DNA from 4 places in the Streptomyces sp. NPDC048696 genome. Region 3 is predicted to be linked to each of the others. Evidence: riboswitches for the same ligand, from Rfam matches in the RefSeq annotation. Region 3 holds a riboswitch; each other region holds the start of a gene.

What was found. A riboswitch is a leader RNA that binds a small molecule or an ion and turns the genes downstream of it on or off. The one in region 3 is predicted to bind cyclic di-AMP.
Positions count from the first base shown of each region.
Region 1: it holds a riboswitch for cyclic di-AMP, as region 3 does, so the genes downstream of both, ACGFRG_RS18255 (LysM peptidoglycan-binding domain-containing protein) here and ACGFRG_RS29735 (M23 family metallopeptidase) in region 3, are expected to answer to the same signal.
Region 2: it holds a riboswitch for cyclic di-AMP, as region 3 does, so the genes downstream of both, ACGFRG_RS35230 (M23 family metallopeptidase) here and ACGFRG_RS29735 (M23 family metallopeptidase) in region 3, are expected to answer to the same signal.
Region 4: it holds a riboswitch for cyclic di-AMP, as region 3 does, so the genes downstream of both, ACGFRG_RS33160 (transglycosylase family protein) here and ACGFRG_RS29735 (M23 family metallopeptidase) in region 3, are expected to answer to the same signal.

Region 1 is NZ_JBICVJ010000008.1:31,526-34,948, forward strand. Features, by position in the region: gene ACGFRG_RS18250 (class I SAM-dependent methyltransferase) at 157-831, shown strand; cyclic di-AMP (ydaO/yuaA leader) riboswitch at 1,158-1,342, shown strand; gene ACGFRG_RS18255 (LysM peptidoglycan-binding domain-containing protein) at 1,347-2,165, shown strand; partial or broken gene ACGFRG_RS18260 (metal-sensing transcriptional repressor) at 2,284-2,382, shown strand; partial or broken gene ACGFRG_RS18265 (hypothetical protein) at 2,512-2,640, shown strand; gene ACGFRG_RS18270 (beta-glucanase) at 3,144-3,423, opposite strand, start outside.
Region 2 is NZ_JBICVJ010000030.1:20,571-23,993, forward strand. Features, by position in the region: gene ACGFRG_RS35220 (PrsW family intramembrane metalloprotease) at 1-180, shown strand, start outside; gene ACGFRG_RS35225 (aldo/keto reductase) at 208-1,152, opposite strand; gene ACGFRG_RS35230 (M23 family metallopeptidase) at 1,273-2,352, opposite strand; cyclic di-AMP (ydaO/yuaA leader) riboswitch at 2,364-2,511, opposite strand; gene ACGFRG_RS35235 (PP2C family protein-serine/threonine phosphatase) at 2,657-3,423, opposite strand, start outside.
Region 3 is NZ_JBICVJ010000017.1:32,678-36,100, forward strand. Features, by position in the region: gene ACGFRG_RS29725 (pitrilysin family protein) at 1-30, shown strand, start outside; gene ACGFRG_RS29730 (M16 family metallopeptidase) at 48-1,415, shown strand; cyclic di-AMP (ydaO/yuaA leader) riboswitch at 1,630-1,790, shown strand; gene ACGFRG_RS29735 (M23 family metallopeptidase) at 1,804-2,574, shown strand; gene ACGFRG_RS29740 (GntR family transcriptional regulator) at 2,777-3,423, shown strand, end outside.
Region 4 is NZ_JBICVJ010000023.1:53,313-56,735, forward strand. Features, by position in the region: gene ACGFRG_RS33155 (transglycosylase family protein) at 1-414, shown strand, start outside; cyclic di-AMP (ydaO/yuaA leader) riboswitch at 674-871, shown strand; gene ACGFRG_RS33160 (transglycosylase family protein) at 875-1,564, shown strand; gene eno (phosphopyruvate hydratase) at 1,948-3,234, shown strand; gene ACGFRG_RS33170 (septum formation initiator family protein) at 3,379-3,423, shown strand, end outside.

The DNA of each region.
Region 1 (3,423 bases), on a different contig from region 3:
GGTTGCACAGTAAGGAGTCCTGACGCCGTTGCTCGTGTCATATGTTGTTGATCAACGGGCCGATACCCCGAGGCACTTGGGACGTGCTTGAGCGGGGCCTGGGCCGAGGCCCGGCCACGGGGGCCTGTGCGACGACCATGACGAAAGGCGCACTTGATGACTGTCACTGCCGCAGAGAGCTTCGAGGCCGTGTACAAGGGCGAGGGGGCGTTCGCGCTGCCGCCGTGGGACATCGGCGAGCCGCAGCCCGAGTTCGTACGCCTCGTCGAGGCCGGGGACGTCAAGGGGCGGGTGCTCGACGCGGGGTGCGGGACCGGCAGCCTGGCCCTGTACCTGGCGCGCCAGGACCTCGACGTGGTCGCGCTCGACTTCTCGCCGACGGCCGTCGAGTCGGGCCGCCGCAAGGCGGCCGACCAGGGCGTGAGCGTCGAGTTCGGCGTGGCGGACCTGTCGGCCGTGGACGGTTACGAGGCCGAGTTCGACACGATGCTGGACTGCGCCCTGCTGCACGCGCTGGAGGAGCCGGAGCGCGGGCGCTACATCCGTGAGCTCTACCGGATGGCGCGGCCGGGCGGCGTCGCGCACATCCTCACGTTCTCCGAGCGGGTCCCCGACTTCGTCGAGGTCGTCAAGGGCATCGGCCCCCACCGGGCCACCAAGGACGAGCTGTACGGCGAGTTCACGGCGGCGGGCTGGGAGGTGCAGTCGATCGAGCCGGGCACCATCGTCGGGCAGATCGCGGTCACGGAGATGGCCTCCGAGCTGGGCGCCGAGGTCACCACCCGGATCGACCTGCCCTCCTGGCTGCTGAAGGCCCGGCGCCCGCTGTAGCCGCAGAATGTCCGAAATGATCCCGCAAGGACATTTTCTTGCTTATTTCGCCAATGGTGCCGGTGTAGGTGATTGCGTAAATTAGGCGTCATTTACGCATCGGCGGCCGGAATGGCAAATGTGGCCCGGCGGAGTGAAGTGGGTCACGTGGTCGGTCGCAGCCCCAAGGGCTGCGGCCGACCAATGTCCGTTATGGCAAAGCGAGTTGAGGATTTCGGCCGACCGCGTGCCGGGTTCCCGTCTTCCGGTGGATCTTTCTCTGATATGGCGCGGTGAATTCGGTCCTTGTTTCGCCCGGGCCTATTCGCTTACGGTCACGGCTAAATCCGGATGGACCGCCGAATCCTGCCGCCGTCCGGAACCTCCCACACACACGAATGGCAGGAGCGGGGGACCCAGGTAAGCCGCCGATCCGGATTCCGGAACGGCTCGGGGTGCAGCCGCGTGCGCCGCGGCCGGGCAACTCCTGCCCGAACCCGACAGCTCACCTCGCAGGCGAAGGAGAGGAATTCGCCATGGCCGCAAAGGGTAAGCACCGCCGACCCAAGTCCAACTCCCTTACCCGTGGCCTCGCCGCCGCAGGTACGGGGGGCGCCGCGCTCGTCATTCCGGTGATGGGTGCGACCACCGCCGGTGCCGCACCCGCCGTCGCGCACTCCGCGACCACGGCCAGGGCGACGGTCGTCGCGGCCGCCAAGCCGACCGTGAAGACCGCCGTGAACACCGCCCCCACCAGCTACGCGGTCGTCGCCGGTGACTCGCTCGCCAAGATCGCCCACGACCTCGACGTGACCGGCGGCTGGCAGGCGCTCTACCAGGACAACCGGCAGGCCATCGGCGCCGACCCGACCATGATCCACCCCGGTCTGACACTGACGCTCGGCAAGCAGGCGAAGGCCCAGACGTCGGCCACCACCGCCGACCGTACGGCCACCACCGCCCGCGCCGACCGCTCCGCGCGCTCGACCACCCTCACCCAGGCCACGCCCGCCGTCGCCAAGACGACCACGTACGCGAACAACCTCGACGGATGGATCCGGCAGTCGCTGGACATCATGGCCCAGCACGGTATTCCCGGCAGCTATGACGGCATCTACCGCAACGTCATGCGGGAGTCCTCGGGCAACCCGCTGGCCATCAACAACTGGGACTCCAACGCCGCCGCCGGAATCCCCTCCAAGGGCCTGCTCCAGGTCATCGACCCCACGTTCCAGGCGTACCACGTGTCCGGCACCTCGACGGACAGCTACGACCCCGTCGCCAACATCACCGCCGCGTGCAACTACGCGGCCAGGATGTACGGGTCGATCGACAACGTGAACGGCGCCTACTGACCGGATCCCCGGTCGAGGGCGTCGCCTTCCGCACCGCCACGGTCGCCTCGGCGCCCGGTCCGGCGATACCCCCGGGGGTACGCTGGCCCGGACGTGCAGCGAGGAGGGACCCACGCCCATGGCCAGGACCGTCGACGAGGAAGCCACCGCCGCCGTACTGAACCGGCTGCGCCGTGCCCAGGGCCAGCTGGCCGGTGTCATCGCGATGACCGAGGCCGAACTCGAACGCCTCTTCCTCGCCCTCGCCTGACGGGTGAGTGCGGCGGGCAGCCCGCCGCACTCACCCGCGCGATCCACTTCGGCAAAGCCCCGGTGACGGGTCGGTTACGGAGAGCCAGGGGGCGGCATGACGGCGTCGTCAGCTGATGGGGTCAGCGGGTCGCTGTATGAGAAGGCGAGCGATCTGCACCGGCGGGGCAGGCCGGAAGAGGCGATACCGCTCCTGCGGGAGTTGCTGGGAGAGCTCTCGGAGGACGTCGGCGGACGTTACGCGCTGGGGGTCTGTCTGACCGATGCGGGAAAGACCTCCGAGGTGCAGGCCCCGTTCCGCCGCGTCCTGGACATCGAGCCCACGCACTACCAGGCCGCCTACCGGCTGGGCCGGCTCCTCCAGGCCGACGCGGATCCGGCGGGCGCGGCGGCCGCGTACCGCCAAGTCCTGTCGGCCGTACCCGAGTTCAGGGACACTGCGGCGCGGCTGCGGGCGTGCGGGGGTGCTCCCGACGCCATTCGGGCGACCATTCCCGGGGGAGCAGCGCCTCCAGGTATGCCGCCCCCCCAGCATGCCGCCCCCTGGTATGTCCGGCCCCGGTATGGCGCCCTCCGGTATGCCGGTCACCGGGCGGGCCTTCGCGCCCGGGCCGCCCACCCTGCGCGCCCAGTCCGACGCCCATCGGGTCGCGGAGCGGGGCTGACGTGCACCCCTGACCCATAGCGCCGCGTACCGTCCCCCAAGTGTCGGGAAATCGCGGTGAGTTGTCACCGTTCGCGGTGCACCCGCAGCATCGGCACCTCGAACGACATCTCCGATACGTCCGGTCGTGGCGGCGGGTGGTAGCGGCCCGCGCTGACCGACAGGTTGACGATGAGGTGGGCCCGCCAGTGCCCGCCCACTCCGCGCCCGTCGGAGAAGACAGCCGCGCCGTTCACCCACCAGGTGACCGACCGCGCGCCGAACTCGACCCGCAGGTCGACGAGGGCGCCGGGGTGGACGGCCGGGTCGTGGTGGTAGTGGTGTGCGGTTCTGACGTGGTTGGAC
Region 2 (3,423 bases), on a different contig from region 3:
GGCGCGGCGGGCCGCATCTGGATCCCGCCCCAGCCGCACCCGTACGGCCCCCGCGCCCCGTACAACCCCCCGGCGTCCTACGCCCCGTACGGCTACGAGACCCCGTACGGCACCCGGGCACCGCACGGCCCCGGCCCCGCCCCCGAGCAGTCCGCGCCGTACAACCCCTACCTGCGCTGACCCCCGTACACCGCAGGCACCGCGCGCCTACGCCGACGCGGTCTTCAGCTCGCTCAGCTCGGCGTCCGTGAGCTCGAAGTCGGCGATCGCGACGAGCGCGGGAAGCTGCTCGACGGTACGGGCCGAGGCGATCGGGGCGACGACGGTCGGCTGGGCGGCGAGCCAGGCGAGCGCGACGGTGGCGTGCTCGACGCCGCGCTCGCGCGCGATCCGGTCGAGCGCGGCCAGCACCTTTATGCCCCGGTCGGTCTCCAGGTGCTTGCCCGCCCCCTCGGCCCGCGCGCTGTCGACGGTCGCGCCCGGGCGGTACTTGCCGGTCAGGAAGCCGGAGGCGAGCGCGAAGTACGGGACGGCGGCCAGGCCCGAGCGGGCGGCGGTGTCCTGGAGCGCGCCCTCGTAGGTGTCGCGGGAGACCAGGTTGTAGTGCGGCTGCAGGGCGACGTACTTGGCGAGGCCCTCGCGGTCGGCGAAGTCCAGGGAGTCCTGCAGCCGCGCCGGGGAGATGTTGGAGGCGGCGACCTCGCGGACCTTGCCGTCCCTCACCAGCTGGTCGAGGGCGGTGACGATCTCCTCGACGGGGACGGACTCGTCGTCGAAGTGCGTGTAGTAGAGGTCGATGTAGTCCGTGCCGAGACGGCGCAGGGACTCCTCCACGGCGGCCTTGACCGTGGTGGGCGAGAGCCCTTTGTACTTGGGGTGGGCGCCGACCTTGGTGGCGACGACGACGTCCTCGCGGTTGCCGCGCGCGGCCAGCCAGCGGCCGATGATCTGCTCGGACTCACCGCCCTCGTTGCCCGTGGCCCAGTGCGAGTACATGTCGGCCGTGTCCACGAAGTTGCCACCGGCGGCGGCGTACGCGTCGAGCACGGCGAACGACGCCGCCTCGTCGGCGGTCCAGCCGAAGACGTTGCCGCCGAGGGCGAGCGGGAAGACGGAGAGGTCGGAGGAACCGAGCGGGCGCAGAGAGGTCATACGGGGGCAACGGCGTTGTGGGGCAGGGCTATTCCGGATGCGGGGGCCCGACTGGGCCGCGGCGGGAACCGCGGCCGGGGACCACGCCCCGGCCGCCCCCCCGTACGACCCGCGTACGACCTACGGGTTGAGCCCCTTCGACTGGAGCCACGCCATCGGGTCGATGCCCGTGCCGTCCGGCGTGTGCACCTCCAGGTGCAGATGCGGACCCGTGACGTTGCCGGTGGCGCCGACGCGGCCGATCGTCTCGCCGGTGGTGACCTGCTGGCCCGCGCTGACCGCGATCGAGGACTGGTGGCAGAACCAGAGCTCGGAGCCGTCCTCCAGCTCGATGACCGTGCGGTAGCCGTACGAGCCTGACCAGCCCGCCGACTTGACCGTGCCGCCGTGGATCGCCTTCAGCGGCGTGCCGGTCGGGGCGGCGAAGTCGAGGCCCGTGTGGTGGCCGGAGGCCCACATCGAACCGGCCTCGCCGAACGTCGAGGTGATCGTGTACGAGGCGACCGGCAGCGAGTAGCTCTTGGCGAGCTCGGCCAGCCGCTCCTCCTCCGCCTTCTTCGCGGCGGCTTCTTCGGCGGCCTTCTTCTCGGCCTCCGCCTTCTGCTGCGCGACGGTCTGCGCGGCCTTCGCCTCGGCCGCGGCCTTGTCCGCCGCCGCCTTCTCGGCACTCGCCTTGGCCTCGGCCTCGGCGTTGTTCTGCTGCTGTTCGGCCTGCTGCAGGATCCGGGCGCGCAGGGCCTCGCCCGCGCCGGTGGCGCCCTTCTCGGCCTCGGCGCTGGAGACGCCCGCCATGGTGAGGGGGGCGCTCGCCACGGCCCTGTCGGCCTCGGCGGACGGGGACGTGTCCGGGGTGTCGTCGCCCGCGATGTCCGATATCAACGTGCCCACGCCCGGCAGGGACTTGACGTCCGGGAGTTTGTCGGCGACCGAGTCGGGCAGGGATATGGAGACCGGCGGCTTGGTCTGCGCGCTGGCCATGCCGCCCGCGCCGACGGCCGCGATGACGCCGACGCCGAGGACGGTGGAGCTGCGGGCGAGCCCGCCGCGCTGCTTGGCGACGCGGTGCCGGCCGCGCACGGAGGGCAGGGACTCCTCCGTGGGGTTCCACTCCTCCCACACCTCGGTGTCACTGGGCGCGGCCCCGTACAGGGAGACGGGGGAAACCGGCGGGGTGCCGAGGGCAGGCTCGTTGGACGCCACGGGGGCGCACTCCTTTCCTTCCTTCTCGCCTACCGGGTTAGCTGACGGGTTCGGAGCAGGAAGGTCTCCTACGGGCACCTCAGAAAGGCGCGAAGGTGCCCGATTCACCCCAAGTTGGTGGTTCCCCGGTTCCCTTGCGGGATTCGGCGCGTGCGCACGGTGCCGCCTTGGCGACGGCTGGGACGACCGCGCTGCGTTATCGAACGTTAATAGACACCGGGACCTGTTTCCAAGCTGTTCCCGTTGATCCTTAATGACAGCGCGTCAAACAGCGTGCGCAGCGGGGCCGTTCGGCTACCAAGGGCTACGGCACCACCGGCATCGTCCGGCGCCGCTCGGGCTGGCGCACGCCCGGTCTGCTCACCGCGAGCAGCGCCATGTCGTCGCTCGCGCCCCCGCCCGTATGTCTGCGCACGTCGTCGACGAGCGCGTCCAGGAGCTCGTCCGGCCCGGGGAAGATCCGGTGGCGCAGCCGCTCGCGCGGGTCGTAGAAGTCGCCCGGGGCCTCGAACGCGCGCGCCTCGGAGAGGCCGTCGGTGTACAGCAGCAGCGTCGCGCCGGGCGGGAACGGATACGTGTCCACCCGGTCCGGCCACACCCCGAGCTCCGCCATCCCCAGCGGCAGCGCGGGGTCGGCGGGGGCGAGCGCGTCGAGGGCGCCGTCCGCGTGCAGGAGCAGCGGCTCGGGGTGCCCCCGGTTCACCAGGCGTACGCACGCGCGGCCCGGCGGGATCTCGGCGAGCACGGCCGTGGTGAAGCCCTCGAAGGCGTCCAGGGCGTCACGCCGGACGCCCTCCCGGGCCAGCGCCCGCTCCAGCCGCCCGGCCACGCCTTCGAGCGACTCCTCCTGCTCGGCGGCCTCCCGGAACGCCCCGATGACCACCGCCACCGCCCCCACCGCCCCCAGGCCCTTGCCGCGCACGTCCCCGACGACGACCCGCACCCCGTACGGCGTGTCCTGGACGGCGAAGAGGTCGCCGCCGATGAACGCGCCCGCCTGCGCCGCCTCGTACCGCGCGGCGACCTGGAGTCCGCCGATGCGTGCGGCGGGCTCGGGCAGCACGGCGCGCT
Region 3 (3,423 bases):
GACGCCGACGCCAAGGGAGCAGAGCAGTGAGCCAGACCGGCGTGACCATGGAGTTCCACCCGCAGCCGGCGGCCGGCACCGCGCGCCCCTGGGCGTTCCCCGCCCCCGGCCGCGCCACCCTGCCCAACGGGCTGACCGTGCTGCGCTGCGACCGCCCGGGCCAGCAGGTGGTGGCCGTCGAGATCTTCCTCGCCGCCCCGCTGGACGCCGAGCCGGCCGGTCTGGACGGCGTCGCCACGATCATGGCGCGCGCGTTCTCCGAGGGCACCGACAAGCGCTCCGCCGAGGAGTTCGCCGCCGACCTGGAGCGCTGCGGCGCCACCCTGGACGCGCACGCGGACCACCCCGGCGTGCGGATCTCCCTGGAGGTGCCGGTCTCCCGGCTCCCCAAGGCGCTCGGTCTGCTCGCCGAGGCGCTGCGCGCGCCCGCGTTCGCCGACGCGGAGATCGACCGCCTGGTCCGCAACCGCCTCGACGAGATCCCGCACGAGCTGGCCAACCCGGCCCGCCGCGCCGCCCAGCAGCTCTCCCGCGAGCTGTTCCCGGCCACCTCGCGCATGTCGCGCCCGCGCCAGGGCACCGAGGAGACCGTGACGCGGATCGACGCGGCCGCCGTACGGGCCTTCTACGAGGCGTATGTGCGCCCCGCCGCGGCCACCGCGGTCGTCGTCGGCGACCTCGGCGCCACCGACCTGGACGCGGTCCTCGCGGACACGCTGGGCGCCTGGACCGGCACCGCGGCCGAGGAGCGCCCGATGCCGCCGGTCACCGCCGACGACACGGGCCGCGTGGTCATCGTCGACCGGCCCGGCGCCGTCCAGACCCAGCTGCTCATCGGCCGGGTCGGCCCGGACCGCCACGACCGCGTCTGGCCCGCCCAGGTGCTCGGTACGTACTGCCTGGGCGGCACGCTCACCTCCCGCCTGGACCGCGTCCTGCGCGAGGAGAAGGGCTACACGTACGGAGTACGTGCGTACGGTCAGGTGCTGCGCTCCGGCGCCGAGGGCACCGGCGCGGCCATGCTCGCCATCAGCGGCTCGGTCGACACCCCGAACACCGGCCCGGCCCTCGACGACCTGTGGACGGTGCTGCGCAAGCTCGCCGCCGAGGGTCTGACCGACCCCGAGCGCGAGACGGCCGTGCAGAACCTGGTGGGCGTCGCCCCGCTGAAGTACGAGACGGCGGCGGCCGTCGCCGGGACGCTGGCCGACCAGGTCGAGCAGCACCTCCCGGACGACTTCCAGGCGCAGTTGTACGCGCGCCTCGCCGAGACGGGCACCGTGGAGGCGACGGCGGCCGTCGTCAGCGCCTTCCCGGTGGACCGTCTGGTGACCGTCCTCGTGGGTGACGCGGCGCAGATCGAGGAGCCGGTCAAGGCCCTCGGAATCGGTGAAGTCACCGTCGTCGCGGGCTGATTGGGCGCCGCGCCGCGCGCGCGGCGTCGGGTACGGGGAGGACCCCGGTGGCAGCTGTGCCGCCGGGGTCCTCCCGTATGTCCGGTTTATTGGGGAGGTTGCCTGTCTGTCATGTGGCGTGCGCTACAAAACCAGGCGTCTGTTTGGCGATTGAAAGATCAGCCGTCTAGCGTCGGTCGGGCTGTCCGTCACCACCCGCCGCAGCCGCGGCACCGGACAGCGATCGCCGAGTCCCCAACTGGCGCGAGCCAGGGGAGCCGGGGACCCACTCAGTCCCTGGGGTGAATCGGACACCTCCGCCCGCGGAGGGGCCCGTAGGAGACCTTCCAGCTCCGAACCCGTCAGCTAACCCGGTAGGCGAGATGGAAGGAAAGGACACCGCCACTTCATGGCGTTCACCCGTGCCACCGGGAAGCACCGGCGTCCCAGCGCCATGTCGCGCAAGGGCACGAACATAGCGGGCATCGCCACCCTGGCCACCGCCGGAGTCGTGGGCACCCTCGCCTCGCCGGCCCTCGCCGCCGAGCACGCCGCCCCCGCCGCGGCCTCCGTCGAGGACACCGGCCTCACCCAGGCCATCGTCATCGGCGACTCGCTCGCCGACCGCATCGGCGCCCAGGCCGCCGCGCAGCAGCACGCCGCCGACAAGGCCCGCGCCGCCGCCGAGGCCAAGCGCAAGGCCGAGGCCCGGGCCAAGGAGGAGCGCGCCGCCAAGGAGCGGGCCGCCCGCGAGGCCGAGCGCAAGCGCCTCAACACCTTCGTCGCCCCGATAGCGGACTCGTACGTCTCCACCGGCTACAAGACCGGCGGCTCGCTGTGGTCCTCCGGCAGCCACACCGGCATCGACTTCCACGCGGACAGCGGCACCGTGGTGCACGCCGTGGGGCTCGGCACCGTCGTGGAGGCGGGCTGGGGCGGGGCGTACGGCAACAACATCGTGATCCGGATGAACGACGGCACGTACACGCAGTACGGCCACCTGTCGTCCATCGGTGTCTCCGTCGGCCAGTCGGTCGAGCCGGGCCAGCAGATCGGCCTCTCCGGCGACACCGGCAACACCACCGGCCCGCACCTCCACTTCGAGGCCCGCACGGCCGCCACGTACGGCTCAGACATCGACCCGGTCGCGTACCTGCGCGCGCACGGCGTGTCCGTCTGAGCCACCGACGCGCCGAGCGTCCCCCTGTCATCGAAGCCCCGGCACCTCGTGCCGGGGCTTCGTGCGTTGCCGCGTCGGCGCGTTGGCCAAAAGGTATCGCTGGAATAGGCCATGTCACCGGGAATTAACAGCCGCTGGAATAGAGTCGCCGAACAGGCGTCGATCGACCGCGTTTCGCGGGGATTAAGGCGGAGGTTCGGTCATGCGTATTCCGGCGCAATCGGTATGCACGGCAATCCGCGACGACATCGTCGCGGGGCTCTTCGAGCGCGGCAGCCGGCTCACCGAGGAAGTGCTCGCCCGGCGTTACGGAGTCTCGCGCGTCCCGGTCCGCGAGGCGCTGCGCACCCTGGAGTCCGAGGGCTTCGTGACCACCCGCCGGCACGCCGGGGCCTGTGTCGCCGAGCCCACCGAGCAGGACGCGGCCGACCTGCTCGAAATGCGGGTGCTGCTGGAGCCGCTGGCCGCCGCGCGCGCGGCGACGCGGCACACCGAGGCGCATCTCAAGGTGCTGCGTGGCCTGGTCAGGCTGGGGCAGGAGCGCATCCGGCGGGCCCAGGGCGAGGACCTGCGCTCGCTGGGCGTCTGGTTCCACGAGACGCTCGCCCAGGCGTCCGGCAGCCCCGGCCTGATCGCGCTGCTCACCCAGCTGCGGCAGAAGGTCGCCTGGATGTACGTGGTGGAGCGGCCCGCGCTGCCCGGTGAGTCCTGGGCCGAGCACGCGGCGATCGTGGACGCGGTGGCGCGCGGCGACGCCGAGCGGGCCAGGTCCGTCGCCGCCCTCCACGCCGAGCGTGCCTTTTCCGCCTATCGCCTGCGTCGCCCGGCGGACGTGAGAAGTTCGCAACA
Region 4 (3,423 bases), on a different contig from region 3:
AAGGACGGCAAGACGGGCTCGACGCCGTCGGCGCCCGACAAGACGGCCCCGGCGCCCAGCACGTCCTCCGGCGGCAAGCACCGCGGCACCCCCGACCCGGCCGAGACCGGCGCGCCCGCGACCGCCGGCCCGGGCGGCACCGACGACACCCACGCATCGCAGCCCCGCGCCTCGCGAGGTGACGTCGACTCACGTACGGCGGGCGACGCCACGGCCGCGAACGGCGACTACACCGTCCGCCCCGGCGACAACCTGTGGGACATCTCGCGCTCGCACAAGGTCGAGGGCGGCTGGTCGGCGCTCTACAAGGCGAACGAGAAGACGATCGGCTCCGACCCGGACCTCATCCTGCCCGGCCAGAGCCTTGACCTGAACCTGGCAAAGCCGGACAACCCGGCCATCACCCACGGGTAGTTCAGGGGCGTATGTCCACTTCTGCGCAAGTGAGACATGAGTCTCTTTCCGTCAACTGGCGTGTCCCGTACGTCCGGTACGTGCGGGACGCCCCCGACCTGCGGAAACAGTGGTTACGGGAGGATCGCTACGGGCGTTTTCTCCCCGATGTGCCCCTTTGAACATCAGGGGTTGGTGTGTTTACGGTCGGAGCGCTCGTCACCACGAGCCCCTGCGACCGAAAACGCCGAATCCTGCCGTCGGTCGCCGGGAACAGCCGACGCTTGACGCGCCGTAGGCAGGAGCGGGGGACCCAAGGTAAGTGCCGGGCCCGGCCGTTGAGGGACGTACGCCAGACGGCGCGACGTACGAGACGGCCACGGACCGGCTTGGGGTGAAGCCGCGCGCCAGTACGCGCGGCCGGGCAGCTCACGCCCGAACCCGACAGCTCACCTCGCAGGCGTCGGTGAGGAGACACTCCATGCTGCTTTCCGGCAAGGGCAAGCACCGCCGCCCCAGCAAGGCCACCCGTATCGCCACGCTCGCCGGTGTCACCGGCGCCGCCGTCGCCGCCCCGCTGATGGCGACCGGCTCGGCCTCCGCCGCCTCCGTCGCCACCTGGGACGCGGTCGCCCAGTGCGAGTCCGGCGGCAACTGGTCCACCAACACCGGCAACGGCTACTACGGCGGCCTGCAGTTCTCGCAGTCGTCCTGGGCGGCCGCCGGCGGCACCCAGTACGCCTCGCGCGCCGACCTGGCCACCAAGGGCCAGCAGATAGCCACCGCCGAGAAGCTGCTCGCGATGCAGGGCCCGGGTGCCTGGTCCTGCGCGGGCGCGGGCAACCTGACGTCCGGCGGCGCGTCCCCGAACGTCGACACCTCGGGCTCGCACTCCTCCTCGTCCTCGAAGCCGGCCGCGCCGAAGAAGGCCGCGCCCAAGGCCGCCCCGGCCCCGCAGCGCGAGTCGGCCCCCGCCTCCCGCGGCGAGTCCCGCCCGGCGCCGGTCCAGACCGGCGACGGCGAGTACAAGGTGAAGTCCGGCGACACCCTCGGCTCCATCGCCGCCGCGCACGGCGTCAAGGGCGGCTGGCAGAAGCTGTTCGAGCTGAACAAGGACGTCGTCAAGGACGCGAACCTGATCTACCCGGGCCAGCAGCTGCACCTGGCGTAAGCGGTCGCCCGCGCCCCTGGGGAGGGCCCGAAGGGCCCACCAAGGGGCGCGGGGCTGTGACATTGTGCGGCTCCGCCGCGTGGGCGCGACCAGCCACAACGGACCCGCACCGAACGCGCAGCGAACCGCCCCGCACCGAAGGTGCAGCGAACCCGCTCAGCTGAAAGCTGAACCGGGGCTGCGGGGCGAGCCCCGCACAAAACCCCGCCCCCGCGCGCATCCCCCGTCGCGCGGGGGCGGGGCTTTGTTCCGTTCAGAAACATTTCGCCCCCCGTTTCGTCCCACGGGCCGGTCGGTCGGCTGGCCGATGGCCGGGAGGCGGCTAGGCTCAGGGGTGCCGGACCACGCGGCCCGGTCGTATTCGCGTCACATCCCAGAAGGAGATGCTCGTGCCGTCCATCGACGTCGTCGTAGCCCGGGAAATCCTGGACTCCCGAGGCAACCCCACGGTCGAGGTCGAGGTCGGCCTCGACGACGGCAGCACCGGCCGTGCCGCCGTCCCCTCGGGTGCCTCCACCGGTGCCTTCGAGGCCATCGAACTGCGTGACGGTGACCCCAACCGTTACCAGGGCAAGGGCGTCGAGAAGGCCGTCCTCGCCGTGATCGAGCAGATCGGCCCGGAGCTCGTCGGCTACGACGCCACCGAGCAGCGCCTGATCGACCAGGCGATGTTCGACCTGGACGCCACGGACAACAAGGGCTCGCTGGGCGCCAACGCCATCCTCGGCGTCTCGCTCGCCGTCGCGCACGCCGCCTCCGAGGCCAGCGACCTGCCGCTGTTCCGCTACCTCGGTGGCCCGAACGCGCACCTGCTGCCGGTCCCGATGATGAACATCCTCAACGGTGGGTCGCACGCCGACTCCAACGTCGACATCCAGGAGTTCATGATCGCCCCGATCGGCGCGGAGTCCTTCTCCGAGGCCCTTCGCTGGGGTGCCGAGGTCTACCACACCCTCAAGAAGGTCCTGAAGAACAAGGGCCTCTCCACGGGTCTGGGCGACGAGGGCGGCTTCGCCCCGAACCTGGAGTCCAACCGCGCCGCCCTGGACCTCATCCTTGAGGCCATCAAGGAGGCCGGTTACGTCCCGGGCAAGGACATCGCGCTGGCGCTCGACGTCGCCGCGTCCGAGTTCTACAAGGACGGCAAGTACGAGTTCGAGGGCAAGTCCCGCTCGGCCGCCGAGATGACCGAGTACTACGAGGAGCTCGTCTCCGCGTACCCGCTGGTCTCCATCGAGGACCCGCTGTACGAGGACGACTGGGCCGGCTGGAACACCATCACCTCGCGCCTGGGCGCCAAGGTCCAGATCGTCGGCGACGACCTGTTCGTCACCAACCCGGAGCGACTGGCCCGCGGCATCGAGGAGGGCTCCGCCAACGCCCTGCTCGTCAAGGTCAACCAGATCGGCTCGCTGACCGAGACCCTGGACGCCGTCGAGCTGGCCCAGCGCAACGGCTTCAAGTGCATGATGTCCCACCGCTCCGGCGAGACCGAGGACGTCACCATCGCCGACCTCGCGGTCGCGGTGAACTGCGGTCAGATCAAGACCGGCGCCCCGGCCCGCTCGGACCGCGTCGCCAAGTACAACCAGCTGCTGCGCATCGAGGAGATCCTCGACGACGCGGCGGTGTACGCGGGCCGCAGCGCGTTCCCGCGCTTCAAGGGCTGAGCAGTCCCTGACGCGGACCGACCAGTCCCTGATGTGGGCTGAGCAGTCCTGACATGGGCTGACCGCCCTGTCGTACGTACGTCCCCGGCCGCGGTCCCGTACCGTGTCCGGGGACGTTGTACGTACGTGACGGGAGCGGGGCGAATGGCCAAGGGCAACCGGGACCGGTTCTCCACCGCGGCCCGGCTC